DNA from 2 places in the Streptomyces sp. SUK 48 genome. Region 2 is predicted to be linked to the other one. Evidence: riboswitches for the same ligand, from Rfam matches in the RefSeq annotation. Region 2 holds a riboswitch; the other holds the start of a gene.

Region 1 (7,491 bases), 1.9 Mb from region 2:
CCGGCAGGACAGTGGTGGCATGACCGGAAATCAGATCCAAGGCATGATCGGAATGACCGCGACCCTCGGGATCCTCGTCCTCCTGGTCCTTCCCTCCGTACTCGGCATCCTGCGCGAGCGGCGCATCGACCGGCAGATCAGGAAGGCCCAGGAGGCCCACGGGAAGGAGGCTCAGAAGTCCTCGTCCAGGTCGACGGTGCCCTCCACCGCCACCTGGTACGCCGACGGGCGGCGCTCGAAGAAGTTGGTCAGCTCCTGAACACCCTGGAGCTCCATGAAGGAGAAGGGGTTCTCCGAGCCGTAGACCGGCGCGAAGCCCAGCCGGGACAGGCGCTGGTCGGCCACGCACTCCAGGTACTGCCGCATGGAGTCGGTGTTCATGCCCGGGAGGCCGTCACCGCACAGGTCGCGCGCGAACTGCAGCTCGGCCTCGACGGCCTCCCGCAGCATGTCGGTGACCTCCTGCTGGAGCTGGTCGTCGAACAGCTCCGGCTCCTCCTTGCGGACGGTGTCGACCACGTCGAAGGCGAAGGACATGTGCATCGTCTCGTCGCGGAACACCCAGTTGGTGCCGGTGGCGAGGCCGTGCAGCAGACCCCGGCTGCGGAACCAGTAGACGTACGCGAAGGCGCCGTAGAAGAACAGGCCCTCGATGCACGCGGCGAAGCAGATCAGGTTGAGCAGGAAGCGCCGGCGGTCCGCCTTCGACTCCAGCCGGTCGATCTTGTCCACCGAGTCGATCCACTTGAAGCAGAACTCGGCCTTCTCGCGGATCGAGGGGATGTTCTCGACCGCCGCGAAGGCCGCCGTGCGGTCCTCCGGGTCGGGCAGGTAGGTGTCCAGCAGCGTCAGATAGAACTGGACGTGCACCGCCTCCTCGAACAGCTGACGGCTCAGGTAGAGCCGCGCCTCGGGGGAGTTGATGTGCTTGTACAGCGTCAGCACCAGGTTGTTGGCGACGATCGAGTCACCCGTCGCGAAGAACGCGACCAGGCGGCCGATCAGGTGCTGCTCGGCCGGGCTCAGCTTCGCGAGGTCGGCGACGTCCGAGTGGAGGTCGACCTCCTCCACGGTCCAGGTGTTCTTGATGGCGTCCCGGTAGCGCTCGTAGAAGTCCGGGTAGCGCATCGGACGCAGGGTCAGTTCGAAGCCCGGGTCGAGCAGGTTCTGGTTACGGGTGGACATTACTGGCATGCCTCGCAGGACTCGGGGTTTTCCAGGGAGCAGGCGACGGCGTCGGGGTCGGCGACCTGCTGGACGGGGATGGTCTTCTGCGCCTGGGCGGCGCGGGCGATCCGGGTCGCCGGACGCGAGCGCAGGTAGTACGTCGTCTTCAGCCCGGACTTCCAGGCGTACGCGTACATCGAGGAGAGCTTGCCGATCGTCGGCGTCTCCATGAACAGGTTCAGGGACTGCGCCTGGTCCAGGAACGGGGTGCGCGCCGCCGCCATGTCGATCAGCCCGCGCTGCGGGATCTCCCACGCGGTGCGGTACAGCGCCCGCACCTCCTCGGGGATCCACGCGAAGCCCTGCACCGAGCCGTTGGACTCGCGCAGCGCCTCCCGGGTGCGCCCGTCCCAGACGCCCAGGTCCTTCAGGTCCTGCACCAGGTAGGAGTTGACCTGGAGGAACTCACCGGACAGCGTCTCGCGCTTGAACAGGTTGGACACCTGCGGCTCGATGCACTCGTAGACCCCCGCGATGGAGGCGATGGTGGCCGTCGGCGCGATCGCCAGCAGCAGCGAGTTGCGCAGGCCGACCTTCGCCATCCGGGTCCGCAGCGCCGCCCAGCGCTCCGGCCAGGTCTCCTGGACGCCGTAGTGGTCGGGGTGCAGCACACCGCGCGCGGTCCGGGTCTGCTCCCAGGCCGGCAGCGGGCCGCTGCGCTCGGCGAGGTCGGTGGACGCCTCGTACGCGGCGAGCATGATCCGCTCGGCGATCTTCGTGGACAGCGCCTTCGCCTCGGGGGAGTCGAAGGGCAGCCGCAGCTTGAAGAAGACGTCCTGGAGACCCATCGCGCCGAGGCCCACCGGGCGCCACTTGGCGTTGGAGCGGCCCGCCTGCTCGGTCGGGTAGAAGTTGATGTCCACGACGCGGTCGAGGAAGGTGACGGCGGTGTGGACGGTCTCGTCCAGGCGCGCCCAGTCGATGTCCCCGTCGACGACGAAGGCACCCAGGTTGACGGAGCCCAGGTTGCAGACCGCCGTCTCGCCGTCGTTGGTGACCTCCAGGATCTCCGTGCAGAGGTTGGAGGAGTGGATGACCTGGCCCGGCTCGGCGGTCTGGTTGGCGGTGCGGTTGGCGGCGTCCTTGAACGTCATCCAGCCCTGGCCGGTCTGCGCGAGGGTGCGCATCATGCGGCCGTACAGCTCGCGGGCCGGCATGGTCTTCTTCGCCAGGCCCCTGCGCTCCGCCTCGCGGTAGGCGGCGTCGAACTCCGCGCCGTACAGGTCCACCAGCTCGGGCACGTCCGCCGGGGAGAACAGCGACCACTGCCCGTCGGCGTTGACCCGGCGCATGAACTCGTCCGGCACCCAGTGCGCGAGGTTCAGGTTGTGCGTACGGCGGGCGTCCTCACCGGTGTTGTCCCGCAGCTCCAGGAACTCCTCCAGGTCGGAGTGCCAGGTCTCCAGGTACACCGCGGCCGCGCCCTTGCGCCGGCCGCCCTGGTTCACCGCGGCCACCGAGGCGTCCAGCGTCTTCAGGAACGGCACGATGCCGTTGGAGTGCCCGTTGGTGCCGCGGATCAGCGAACCGCGGGCGCGGATACGGGAGTACGACAGACCGATGCCGCCGGCGTGCTTGGAGAGCCGGGCGACCTGGTGGTAGCGGTCGTAGATGGAGTCCAGCTCGTCCAGCGGGGAGTCGAGGAGGTAGCAGGACGACATCTGGGGGTGCCGGGTGCCCGAGTTGAACAGCGTGGGGGAGGAGGGCAGGTAGTCGAGCCGGCTCATCAGGCCGTAGAGCGCGGCGACCTCGTCCACGGCGCGGGCCGAGTCGTCCTCGGCGAGGCCGGCGGCGACGCGCAGCATGAAGTGCTGGGGTGTCTCGATGACCTGACGGGTGATCGGGTGGCGCAGCAGATAGCGGCTGTGCAGGGTGCGCAGGCCGAAGTAGCCGAAGCGGTCGTCGGCGGCGCGGTCGATCAGGTTGTCGAGCCGGGCGGCGTGGATCCGGGCGAACTCGGCCGTCCGGTCGGCGATGAGCCCCTCGCGGTGACCGACGGCGACCGACTCGGTGAAGGACGTCACGCCCTGCGAGGCGGCCTCGGCGCGGATGGAGATGGTCAGCAGCCGGGCGGCGAGCCGCGAGTACGCGGGGTCCTCGGAGATCAGGCCGGCCGCGGCCTCGGTCGCGAGCTCGCGCAGCTCCGCCTCGTCGGCGCGGGCCGAGCGGCCGCGCAGCGCGGCGGCGGCGACCCGGCCGGGATCGGCGTCGGGGAGGTCCGCGGTCAGCTCGGTCAGGGTCCGCAGCAGCGCGGTACCGGGACCGTCGTTCTCCAGGCCCTGGGCTGAAGCCGGTTCGGCTGGCGCGATGGTCACGTGGGGCTCTCCCTCGCTCGGCACGGGGCCAGGCGGAGGGCAGGGGCAGTCACGAGCGCACACGGCGTCGCGTCCACCGGCCCACTCCGCGAGGCCCGGACGTCTCAGAGCACCCGGACCGGTGGGCCGGGTGCGCTGCCGGCAGGTCCTCGGACTGATCCCCGTGCGCGGATACGCACAAGTACACCGTTGCGGGACAGTTCCGGATTCGCACCGGATTCCCCTGCGACGACAGCGACCATGAGCATACATCTAGTGCCGGGCCGGAATGCCACCCCCAGATGTTGTGTCACCGTGTGTCTACGAGGGGTATGCGAAACGGGGCGCGAGGGGCACGCGAAACGGGCCGCCGACGCCCTCGGCGCCGCCGGCCCGCCCTTGGTCGCCCGTGTCCCCGGGCGCCGCGCTAGTGAGCGCTGCCCGCCGTGGCGGGCGGCAGTTCGACCGCCACGCCCGGGTCGCCGGCGTCCGCCGTGTAGTCCTCCGGACGGGTCTCGTCGATGCCCTCGGGGGCCTTCACGGCCTTCAGGACGACGGTCAGGACGACCGTGACGAGGACGTTGAGGACGAAGGCCGTCATGCCGATGTAGCCGATCTGGCCGATGCCCGGGATGTCGTCGGCGGAGCCGCCGAAGTGCTTCTGCGTCGGCGAGGCGACCCCGTAGGCGGCGAGGGTGCCGTAGATCATGCCGGCCGCCCAGCCCGCGAGCAGCGCCCAGCGGTGGAACCAGCGCGTGAACAGACCGCCGACCAGGGCCGGGAAGGTCTGCAGGATCCAGATGCCGCCGAGCAGCTGGAAGTTGATCGCGACCGTCTTGTCCATGCCGAGCACGAAGATCAGCGCGCCGACCTTCACCAGCAGCGACACGATCTTGGAGACCTGCGCCTCCTGCTTCGGCGTGGCGTCCGGCTTGATGAAGTCCTTGTAGATGTTGCGCGTGAACAGGTTCGCCGCCGCGATCGACATGATCGCCGCGGGCACCAGCGCGCCGATGCCGATCGCCGCGAAGGCCACACCGGCGAACCAGTCCGGGAACATGTCCTCGAACAGCTGCGGGATCGCCAGCTGCCCGTTGGTGACCTTCACCCCGGCCGCGATCGCCATGAAGCCGAGCAGCGCCAGCAGGCCCAGCATCAGGGAGTACAGCGGCAGGATCGTGGTGTTGCGCCGGATCACGTTACGGCTCTTGGAGGAGAGCGTCGCGGTGATCGAGTGCGGGTACATGAACAGCGCGAGCGCGGAACCGAGCGCCAGCGTGGCGTACGTCCACTGTCCGGCAGGCGCCGGCGCGAGCGCCCCGCGCGGCTTGCCGGTGGCCGGGTTGACCTGGCTGAACGCGTGGGCCGCCTTGGCGAAGATGTCGTCGAACCCGCCCAGCTTGATCGGGATGTAGATGATCGCCACACCGATCACGATGTAGATCAGCGCGTCCTTGACGAACGCGATCAGGGCGGGCGCCCGCAGACCCGAGGAGTACGTGTACGCCGCGAGCACCGCGAACGCGATGAGCAGCGGCAGGTCCTTCACGAACCCGTTGGTGTGCTCGCCGCCGCCGACGCCCATCACGTCCAGCACCGCCTGGATGCCGACGAGCTGGAGCGCGATGTACGGCATCGTCGCCAGGATGCCGGTCACCGCCACCGCGAGCGACAGCCCCTTCGAGCCGAAGCGGCCGCGCACGAAGTCGGAGGTGGTGACGTAGCCGTGGCGGTGCGAGACCGACCACAGCCGCGGCAGGAAGGTGAAGATCAGCGGGTACACCAGGATCGTGTACGGCACCGCGAAGAAGCCGGACGCGCCCGCCGCGTAGATCGCCGCGGGCACGGCCACGAAGGTGTAGGCCGTGTACAGGTCGCCGCCGAGCAGGAACCAGGTGATCCAGGTGCCGAACGACCGGCCGCCCAGGCCCCATTCGTCCAGCGTGTGCTCGTTCTCGGCCCGGCGCCAGCGCGCGGCGAGGAAGCCCAGGACCGTGACGGCCAGGAAGAAGAAGATGAAGACGCCCAGTGCGACGCCGTTGACCCCGGTCTTCACTTCGCGGCACCCCCCTGCGCGTCACGGCGGGAGCGCTGGTCGTGCTGCCAGAGCTTGTACGCGGTCATGGTGAGCGCGGTGGAGATCAGCACCCAGAGCATCTGGTACCAGTAGAAGAACGGGATCCCGATGAACGCCGGGTCCGTCTTCGCGTAGGAGCCGACCCACAGCATCGCCACGAACGGCGCGACGAGACACATGCCGATGACCACGCGCAGCGGTGTCACCACCGGTGGTTGCACTTCGGGCGTTTCTGACATGCTGCGGCTCCGTCCCCTCGCTGATCACCTGTGTAATGCGCAGGCAATCTAGGTGACGGTATCCAGTTGGTGGAAGACCCCGTCTCAAGCCGTGTGTATCGATTCGGCGAAGGAGCGAACGCCTCCGGACGCGCCCCCGCGCCCCCGCCTAGTCCATCGGGCGCTTGAGGCGGGCCACGAACTTGTACCGGTCGCCGCGGTAGACCGAGCGGACCCACTCGACCGGCTGACCCGCGCGGTCCAGCGAGTGCCGGGAGAGCATCAGCATCGGCAGCCCGACGTCCGTACCGAGCAGACCGGCCTCGCGCGGGGTGGCCAGCGAGGTCTCGATGGTCTCCTCGGCCTCGGCGAGATGGACGTCGTACACCTCGGCGAGCGCGGTGTAGAGGGACGTGTACTTCACCAGCGAACGGCGCAGCGCGGGGAAGCGCTTGGCGGACAGATGGGTGGTCTCTATGGCCATGGGCTCGCCGTTGGCCATCCGCAGCCGCTCGATGCGCAGCACCCGGCCGCCGGCGGAGATGTCGAGCAGCTCGGCGAGCCGGTCGTCCGCGGTGATGTAGCCGACGTCCAGCAGCTGCGAGGTCGGCTCCAGGCCCTGGGCGCGCATGTCCTCGGTGTAGGAGGTGAGCTGGAGCGCCTGGGAGACCTTGGGCTTGGCGACGAAGGTGCCCTTGCCCTGGATGCGCTCCAGGCGGCCCTCCACGACCAGTTCCTGGAGGGCCTGGCGGACGGTGGTGCGGGAGGTGTCGAACTCGGCGGCCAGCGTGCGCTCGGGCGGCACCGGCGTGCCGGGTGCCTGCGTCTCCGTCATGTCGAGCAGGTGCTTCTTCAGGCGGTAGTACTTCGGCACGCGCGCGGTACGGACGGTCGTGCCGGCCTCGTTCTCCGCACTGCTGACATCGGTGCTCATGCTCCGCCTTCCCGGCTCCGGATGCCGAAAGCGACCGACATCCCATCGGCCACGGCTCACATCGTGGCACGGCTTACTGTGTCAGGACTCCGCCCGCACGCTCCGTGATCCCCTCTGTATACCGTCGGGACCCGAGCTGGTCTAGTCCAACAGGGGTCCCGTGGGCACCGGGTCCGGCCGGGCTAGATCCCCTGCCACTCCGGCTTGTTCGCGTAGGTGTGCCGGAAGTAGTCCGCCAGCTTCAGCTTGGCGGCGGCCGGCTCGTCCACGACGACGGTGGCGTGCGGGTGCAGTTGCAGCGCCGAGGCCGGGCACACGGCCGCCACCGGACCCTCGACGGTCGCCGCGACCGCGTCCGCCTTGCCCTCGCCGGTCGCGAGCAGCACCAGGTGCCGGGCCTCCAGGATGGTGCCGATGCCCTGGGTGATGACGTGGTGCGGGACCTGCTCGATCTCGCCGTCGAAGAAGCGCGCGTTGTCCACGCGGGTCTGCTCGGTCAGGGTCTTGATCCGGGTGCGGGAGGCGAGCGAGGAGCAGGGCTCGTTGAACCCGATGTGCCCGTCGGTGCCGATCCCGAGCAGCTGGAGGTCCACCCCGCCGGCCGCGGCGAGCGCGCGGTCGTACGCCTCACACGCCGCCTGTACGTCCTTCGCCGTGCCGTCGGGACCGAGGAAGGAGTCCATGCCGATGCCCAGCGGCTCCAGCACCTCGCGGCGCAGCACCGAGCGGTAGGACTCGGGG
Region 2 (7,491 bases):
AGGTACAGGTAGTAGGCGAAGCCCCGGGCCCAGGGCGCCTCGGTGCGCCGGGCGGTGACGACGTAGCCGAGGACGGCGAGCACCAGGAACAGCAGCAGCGGGTTGTCCGTGCGGCTGACCGCGGTGGCCAGCGCGAGCGCCCACACCCACCAGGCCAAGGGGTGCAGGGTGCGGGGCAGGCGCCGGCCGCCGCGGTCCGGTGCCGCCTCGGCGGCGGGTGCCTCGACGGCCGTACGGGACACGGCGGTCACTCGGAGCGGCGGCGCCGGTGGGCCGCGTAGGCCGCGCCGCCGATCAGGACGACCAGGCAGGCACCCGCGGCCACCGGGACGATCGAGCCGGAGTCGTGCCGGGCCTCGGCGGCGGGGGCGGCGTCGACCACCCGGGTGCCGGTGCTCGGGGACGGAGCGGGGGCCGCGGACGCCGGGCCGCTCGTGGTGGCGCTGGGCGACGGCGTCGGGCTCGCGCTCTTGCCGGGCTCCGGCGTCGGCTTCGCGGACGCCGGGGCGGAGGGGGCGGGCTGCTTCTCCGGGGCCGGACCGGTGTTCACACCGGGTGGCAGTTGCGGTGCCTTGCGGGTGGAGGCCGGCTTGCCCGCGTCACCCTGCGGTGCGGTGTTGCGGGCGCGCAGCTGGCCGGGGGTGACCTTCGGGCGGCCCTCGGTGCCCTGGATGTTCGTGCCGCCGAACTCCCACAGGTCGACGCTGCCCGGCTTGGGCCGGTAGAGCATCGCGCCGAGCCGGCTGTACGTCCAGTCGGTGGCCCCGGGATCGGCGTGCCAGTACGACCAGTACGCGGAGGCGGGCGGGGTGAGCACGCAGTCGTCCTGGGCGGGGGTCGGGTACTGGCGGCCGTGCTGGTAACCGCTGTAACCGATGCGGCAGATGAAGGCGGGGCCGTCGTGCCCGGTGCCGGTGGTGCTCCAGCCGCCCTGGTTGAGCAGCTCGTACCCGGTGGTCGGGGTGGTGCCGCAGGAGCGCAGGATCGGGCCGCCCCAGTGGCTGAGGTCGACGGCGAGCACGACGCCCGAGGTGGTGGTGCAGCGCCCCATCGGCTGGGGCGCGGCGGCGGCCGGAGTACCGGCCTGGACGACGGCCGCGGCGCCGAGACCGAGGGCGGCCAGGACCCGTATCAGGCGGGCCGCCGCGCTCATCGTCCGCTCCCGGTGCCGGTGCGGCGGCGGGCGACGGCCACGGTGCGCCAGCCGGCGAGCATCAGCAGCACGGCGATCGCGGCGAGGGCCCCCGCCTGGACGCCGGTGGCGGCGAGGATGCCGCCACCGCCGCTCGTACCGGCCCCGCCGTCGCCCGCGCCGCCGGAGTCGCCGGTGCCGCCGGTGTCTCCCGTGGTGACGATGTCCGGGGCGCTGCCGCTGAGGCTCGGGGTGGGCTGCGGGGAGGTGCCGGTCAGGCTGCGCTTGAGCGTGCCGAAGGAGATGCCGGTGGCGCCGCCGACGGCCTGGGTGGAGGCGCGCAGGTCGGAACGGCGGTCACCGCCCTTGGCCACCGCGAACCCGCCGTCGCCGTTCTGCTGCGAGGCGAGGAACGTGCGGGCCTTGGCGATCTGCCGGGCGTACTTCGGCGCGTCCAGCGACAGGCCCTGTACGGCGAGAGCCGCGGAGTTGACGGAGTCTCCCGCGGTGCCGGGGAAGCCGCCGTCGGCCAGTTGCCGGGAGGCGAGCCAGGTCAGCGCCTTGGCCACGGCCTTGTCCGCCGTGGCGCCGCCGGCCAGGTCGAGGGCCATGGCGGCGATGGCGGTGGAGTCCACGTCGGAGTCCTTGGTGGACGGGATCAGGCTGGGCCAGGCGCCGCTGCTCTCCTGAAGGCTCTCCAGGTAGGCGATCGGCCGCTGGGCCGAGGTGGTGTCGCCCGCGCGCACCTGGGCCATGACGGCGAGGGACTGGGCGAAGACGGAGGGCGCGTAGGTGTAGGCGCCCTTCGCCGCGCAGGCGCGGTCGCCACCGGTGCCGGCCTTGGCGCAGACGGCCTTGTCGAGGGCGGCGATCAGGTCGTGTCCGGCGAAGTGCCGGGGGTCGCGGCCCACGGCCTCGGCGAGCAGGGCGGTCTTGCCGAGGGAGCCGGCCGCCGCGTAGGAGGTGCCGACATTCGTCCAGTCGTCCACCGTGCGGCCCGCGCCGTCCTTGCCTCGGTGGTCGAGGAAGTCGACGATGCCGCGCAGCCTGGCGTTGTCCAGGCCGGTGGCGGCGAGCGCGTAGGCGCCGTCGATGGTGAGGCCGAAGTCGGCGCGCCCCGAGGTGGTGCCGTCGCCGTAGTACTGGCCCTGCCTGAGGTTGGCCGCCGTGGTGAGGTAGGCGACGCCCTTCTTCAGGTCGGGGCCCGCGCCCGGGGCGGGGGCGGGGGTGGTCGGGGTGCCGCTCGGCGAGGTCGGCGGCGGGGTGGGTCCGGTGGCCTTGGTGGTGAGGGTGACCAGGCTGGTGCCGCTGCCGGCGAGGACGGCGGGCGAGGTCGCGTAGACGGCCGGGTCGGTGGCGCCCTCCTCGAAGCCGAAGCCGCCGCTCTTCAGCTGCTGCCGGGACAGCCAGCCGACGGCCGCGGTGGCGCGGGTGGTGTCGCCGAGGGCGGCCAGTGCCTGGGCGGCGTACGCGGTGGCGTTGACGGAGCCGGTGGTCGAGCCGGTGTAGCCGGGGAGGGCGCCGTCGGCGCGCTGGGCGCCGCCGAGGTAGGCGCGGGCGGCGCTCACCGCGTCCTCGTGGCCGCCCGCCCGGTGCAGCACCAGGGCGACGAGCCCGGTGGTGGCGGGGTCGGGGTCGCAGTACTCGCCGGACCGGATGAGGATGCTGGTGAAACTGCCGTCCTTGCACTGGAGTCGGGTGAGGCGGTCGACCGCGGCGGCCGGGGGTGTCACGCCGGCCCGCAGCAGGGCGAGGACCGCGAGGGCCTGGCCCTCGGTGTAGGAGGAGGCGCGGAAGTCGCCCTTGGCGGTGCAGCCGGGGGTGGCCTCGCCGGACTCCGGGCCCGCCGCGCACACGTTGGCGGTGAGGGCGGCGAGCAGGTCGTGGCCGCCGAAGGCGCGCGGGTCGCGGCCGGTGATCTCGGCGAGGAGGGCGAGCCGGGCCACGGCGGTGGCGTCGGGCGCCTGGCCGGTGCCGTCCGGGTAGGCGAAGTCCGCGGTGTGGGCGGCGAGATAGCCGGTGACCTTGTCGAGCGCGGCGCTCTTGCCGTTCGCGGCGGCGAGCGCGAACGCGGTGTCGGCGGTCAGCGAGTAGTCGGGGGTGGTGGCACCGTCGTCCACGACCCTTTCACCGTCGGTGAGTCGGCCGGTCAGCCAGGTGGCGGCGGCCTTCGTGTCGAGCTTGCCGGGGGCACCGGTGGGGCCGCCCGGGCCGGGCCCGGAGGGGTCGCCGCCGCGTACGTCGTCGGGGGTGAACGTGGGTTTGCCGGTGGAGCCCTGGACATCGGTGCCGCCGTAGACCCAGGCGTCGACGTCGCCGTCCTTGAGCTTGCGGTCCATGGCGCCGTACGGGCTGTAGGTCCAGTCCTTCTGACCCGGGGCGGCGATCCAGTACGACCAGTACGCCGTGGCGGGCGGGGTCAGGACGCAGGACTCCTTGTCCGATGTCGGGTACTGCGTACCGGAGTCGAAGGCGCCGTACCCGATGCGGCAGATGAAGGCGGGGCCGTCGTGCTGGGTGCCGGCGGTGCTGAAGCCGGCGTCGTGCAGCAGGTCGTAGCCGGTGGTGGGGGTGAGGTCGCAGCCGTGTTCCACCGGGCCGCCGAAGGGCCCGAAGTCCACGGCGACCAGGGCGCCCCTGGTCGCGGTGCAGCCGCCGGTGCCGTCCGCCGTCGCGGGCGTGACCGTGATCGTGAGGAAGGTCATGCAGGCCGCGAGCAGTACACACAGGGCCGTCGCCTGTGCCGCCACGCGGGGCGGAATCGCCCTCGCCCGCTCGTCTCTTCGCTGCCCGGTCCCCACCACGGCCCCCTCTGTCGGCCGGCGCGGGCACGGGCGTGGCAGAGGGGCCCCCGGAGCACGGAAGGAGCCCGGAAGCCGTTCGCACCACGCCGCAGTCCACGACGGCGTCTGTTGCAGGTCACGCTCCAGGCAGTCCGGCTCGCCCGGGACGGTGCCGGGCCTACGGTTGCGGGTCAGCGCCGGAATTCGACCGGCTTCCCCTGGAACTCATTGCGTATCAGCCGGATTTGAGCACGCTTCACAGGAAGCGTCAAGAGCGGCCCGTGACGCGGCGCACGGACCGGGGACGGTCGCTGGCGGGCGGGTTGGCCGTCGGGTACCGTCTCGGTCTGCCGAATGGGGGAACCCGGTGGGAGTCCGGGGCTGACGCGCAGCGGTATGGGACGGCGGGGCCGTCCCGAGCCCGAATGCCCAGGCGGTGTAGCACTTTTGGAAGCCGGTCCACGCGTTCCGGACGGCGGCCTGCACCCGCTGCCCCCGGATCGATGGGCCATGGCACCGAGTGGGGTCGGCGTCCTCCATCCAAGGAGCAGGCCATGATCCGTCCGCTGTCCCTCCGCCGTCCCGCGCTCGTCGCGGCCGCCGCGCTCGGCGCGTTCACCCTCGGCACGCTGCCCGCAGCGGCCACGTCCTCCCCGGCGCAGATCACCACCTCGAAGACGAACGGCGTCGCTTACCTCAAGTCCCTCCAGGCGGCCGATGGTTCGTACGCCGGTTCCGGACTGTCCAACGAGTGGGCGTTCAGCGCGCTCGCCGCGGCCGGCACCGCCGCGGTGGACGTCACGCCCGGGGGCGACACCAGCAAGAACGCGAGATCCGTCTACCGGAATCTGCTCTCCACCACCGCCTGGCCGTCCTCCTCCCCCGTCGTCACCGACTACGAGCGCGCCGTGCTGAACGCGTACGCCGCGGGCATCGATCCGGCCCGGGTGTCCGCCTCGCGGGATCTGATCGCCGACATCTACGGCTACTGGCAGACCTCGGAGACCGGTTACTTCGGCCCGTCGGCCAACTTCAACGGCACCGTCTTCGCCGCGCTCGCCCTGAACGGCGCGAAGACGCAGTCCGGGCAGGCGCGGATACCGGGGGCGCTGCGTGACTCCGTCGTCGCCCGCATCCGGGCCAACCAGCACAACGACGGCGGCTGGAACTACGGCAAGGCGGAGGGGAATCCGAGCCAGCTCGCCGCCACCAGCGACATCGACATGACCGGCGCCGCGATGGCCGCGCTGTGCACGTCCGGGGTGCCCGGCACCGACAGCGGGATCGTCCGCGCCAAGGCGTTCCTGAAGAGCAAGCTGGTGGCGAACAGCGGTGCCTTCAACGCGATGTTCGGCGTGAACACCGACTCCAACGGCTGGGCGGTGTCCGGGCTGAACGCGTGCGGCATCAACCCGCAGACCGGTGACTTCCTCACCTCGGCCGGGAAGACCCCGGTGGACTTCCTGATCGCGCAGCAGTTCAATCCCGGCGGCGGCTTCAGGTACCAGCCGGGTGACGCCTCGCCGACGGCGTACTCCTCGATCGACGCCCTGCGCGCGGTGGCCGGCGGCGGCTTCACCGCGGCGCCGCCCGCGCCCACGACGCCGGGTGCCCCGCAGTGGGTGGGCCAGGGCTCGTTCACCTCCGGTACGGCGACGAAGCTGGCGCTCAGCGTGGACGACGGGGCGGGCGGCCTGAAGGTGTGCTCCGTCGCGCTCACGCCGACCGGCACCACGACCACGCTGGGCGCGGTCCTCGACGCCGCCAAGAGCACGGCGACCCCGTCCGGCTGCGTCACGGACATCACCCCGGCCTCCGGCTCCGGCACCGTCACCACCCTCAACGGCAAGGCGAACAGCGGCTCCAACACCTGGAAGGCCAGCATCGACGGCTCGGCCTTCGCCACCGCCACCCGCGACACGACCATCGGCGTGGGCGACACGATCGCGGTGCGCTGGGGGGCATGACAGGAGGTGCTTGAGGGGCGGGGCTCTGGGGGCGCGGGGCGGCTCGGCCGGGGGCGCTCGCCGCGGTGAGGGGCGGGCACTCGGAAGGGGGCACGCTGCGGGTCGTCAGGCGCGGGGCGCTCGCTGTGGGGGCCCGGCGCCAGGAGGCTCGCCGCCGGAGACGGGGGCTCGGCGGGGGGCTCGCCGCGGAAGGTCGGCGCGAGGGAGCCCGGTGCGGGGGCCTGGCGCCGGCCGGCGCCTCGGTTCGGCACGCGCCTCGGACCACTCGCCCCATACTCCGATGTCCTCGGCACACGGCGGCACTCGGCACCCGGCAGGCGGCAGGCGGCAGGCGGCAGGCGGCAGGCGGCAGGCGGCAGGCGGCAGGCGGCAGGCGGCAGGCGGCAGGCGAGGATCAGCGCGGCAGGCCCGGCTCGCCATGCCCGGCGACGGGACGGCGATCCCCGCTCGGCATATGAGGCGCGGCATGCCCACCCTGCACCGGAGGTACGGCGCGTCGCGGCCCCGTCCCCGGTGTCCGGGCCGCCGGTGCCCGCTCGGCACGGCCTCAGGTGGGCCCCCGGCATAGGCTCAGCGCATGCGGATCGTCTCCCTTCTCCCCGCCGCCACCGACATCGTCGCCGCGCTCGGTCTCTCCGCGAGCCTGGTCGGTCGTACGCACGAGTGCGACTGGCCGCCCCGGGAGGTGGCGGGGGTGCCGGTGGTGACCGGGGCGGAGCTGGACCAGGACGCGCTGAGCAGCCGGGAGATCTCCGATGCCGTCGGCGGGTCGGCGCACTCGGGGTCGTCGTTGTACACGCTGGACACCGAGGCTCTGGCGGCGCTGCGGCCCGATGTGGTGCTCACCCAGGACCTGTGCGCCGTGTGCGCGGTGTCGTACGAGCGGGTGAGCGGTGCCGTACGGCTGCTCGACGCGGACACCCGGGTGCTCAGCCTGGAACCGCATACCCTGGACGACGTACTGGACTGCCTGGTCACCGTCGGCGAACTGCTGGGCGTGCGCGAGCGCGCGCTGCGCCGCCGGGCCGAACTCCAAGCCCGGCTGGACCGGTTGCGCGGCTCGGTCGCCGGGCGCGACCGGCCCCGCGTGGCGGCGATCGAATGGCTCGACCCGCTGTGGCCGGCCGGACACTGGGTGCCGGAGCAGATCAGCGCCGCCGGGGGCGAACCGCTCCTCGCCGCGCCCGGCGAGCACACCGAGCCGGTGCCCTGGTCGGCGGTGCGCGCCGCACGGCCGGACGTCCTGCTCGTCCTGCCATGCGGCTTCCCTCCCGAACGCACCCTGCGCGAGGCCGAGTTGCTCACCGCACTGCCGGGCTGGGCGGAGCTGCCCGCCGTACGGTCCGGCCGGGTCTGGGTGCTGGACGGGCCGTCGTACTACAACCGGCCGGGCCCGCGGGTGGTGCGCGGGGCGGAGGTGCTGGCCCATGTCCTGCACGGGGTGCGGGCCGGGGAGCCGGTCGCACCGACCGAGGCGCGCCCGTTCCCCGGCCGGTGAGGAACGGGCCGGATCAGAAAGCGGTCCAGGTGAACGCCACGGTGTCCCCGGCGTTCAGCTTGAACTGGCAGCCGCCCACCGGGGTGGGCGTGCCGTTGACGGAGATGTTCC

The links. A riboswitch is a leader RNA that binds a small molecule or an ion and turns the genes downstream of it on or off. The one in region 2 is predicted to bind cobalamin.
Region 1: it holds a riboswitch for cobalamin, as region 2 does, so the genes downstream of both, GHR20_RS12550 (ribonucleoside-diphosphate reductase subunit alpha) here and GHR20_RS04660 (prenyltransferase/squalene oxidase repeat-containing protein) in region 2, are expected to answer to the same signal.

The regions. Positions count from the first base shown of each region.
Region 1 is NZ_CP045740.1:2,976,116-2,983,606, reverse strand. It holds gene GHR20_RS37490 (hypothetical protein) at 53-259, shown strand; gene GHR20_RS12555 (ribonucleotide-diphosphate reductase subunit beta) at 172-1,185, opposite strand; gene GHR20_RS12550 (ribonucleoside-diphosphate reductase subunit alpha) at 1,185-3,542, opposite strand; cobalamin riboswitch at 3,665-3,800, opposite strand; gene GHR20_RS12545 (sodium:solute symporter family protein) at 3,949-5,577, opposite strand; gene GHR20_RS12540 (DUF3311 domain-containing protein) at 5,574-5,837, opposite strand; gene GHR20_RS12535 (GntR family transcriptional regulator) at 5,986-6,750, opposite strand; gene nagB (glucosamine-6-phosphate deaminase) at 6,933-7,491, opposite strand, start outside.
Region 2 is NZ_CP045740.1:1,099,188-1,106,678, forward strand. It holds gene GHR20_RS04650 (energy-coupling factor transporter transmembrane component T) at 1-251, opposite strand, end outside; gene GHR20_RS04655 (hypothetical protein) at 248-1,153, opposite strand; gene GHR20_RS04660 (prenyltransferase/squalene oxidase repeat-containing protein) at 1,150-3,837, opposite strand; cobalamin riboswitch at 4,044-4,174, opposite strand; cobalamin riboswitch at 4,238-4,367, shown strand; gene GHR20_RS04665 (hypothetical protein) at 4,470-5,882, shown strand; gene GHR20_RS04670 (cobalamin-binding protein) at 6,460-7,380, shown strand; gene GHR20_RS04675 (DUF4430 domain-containing protein) at 7,394-7,491, opposite strand, start outside.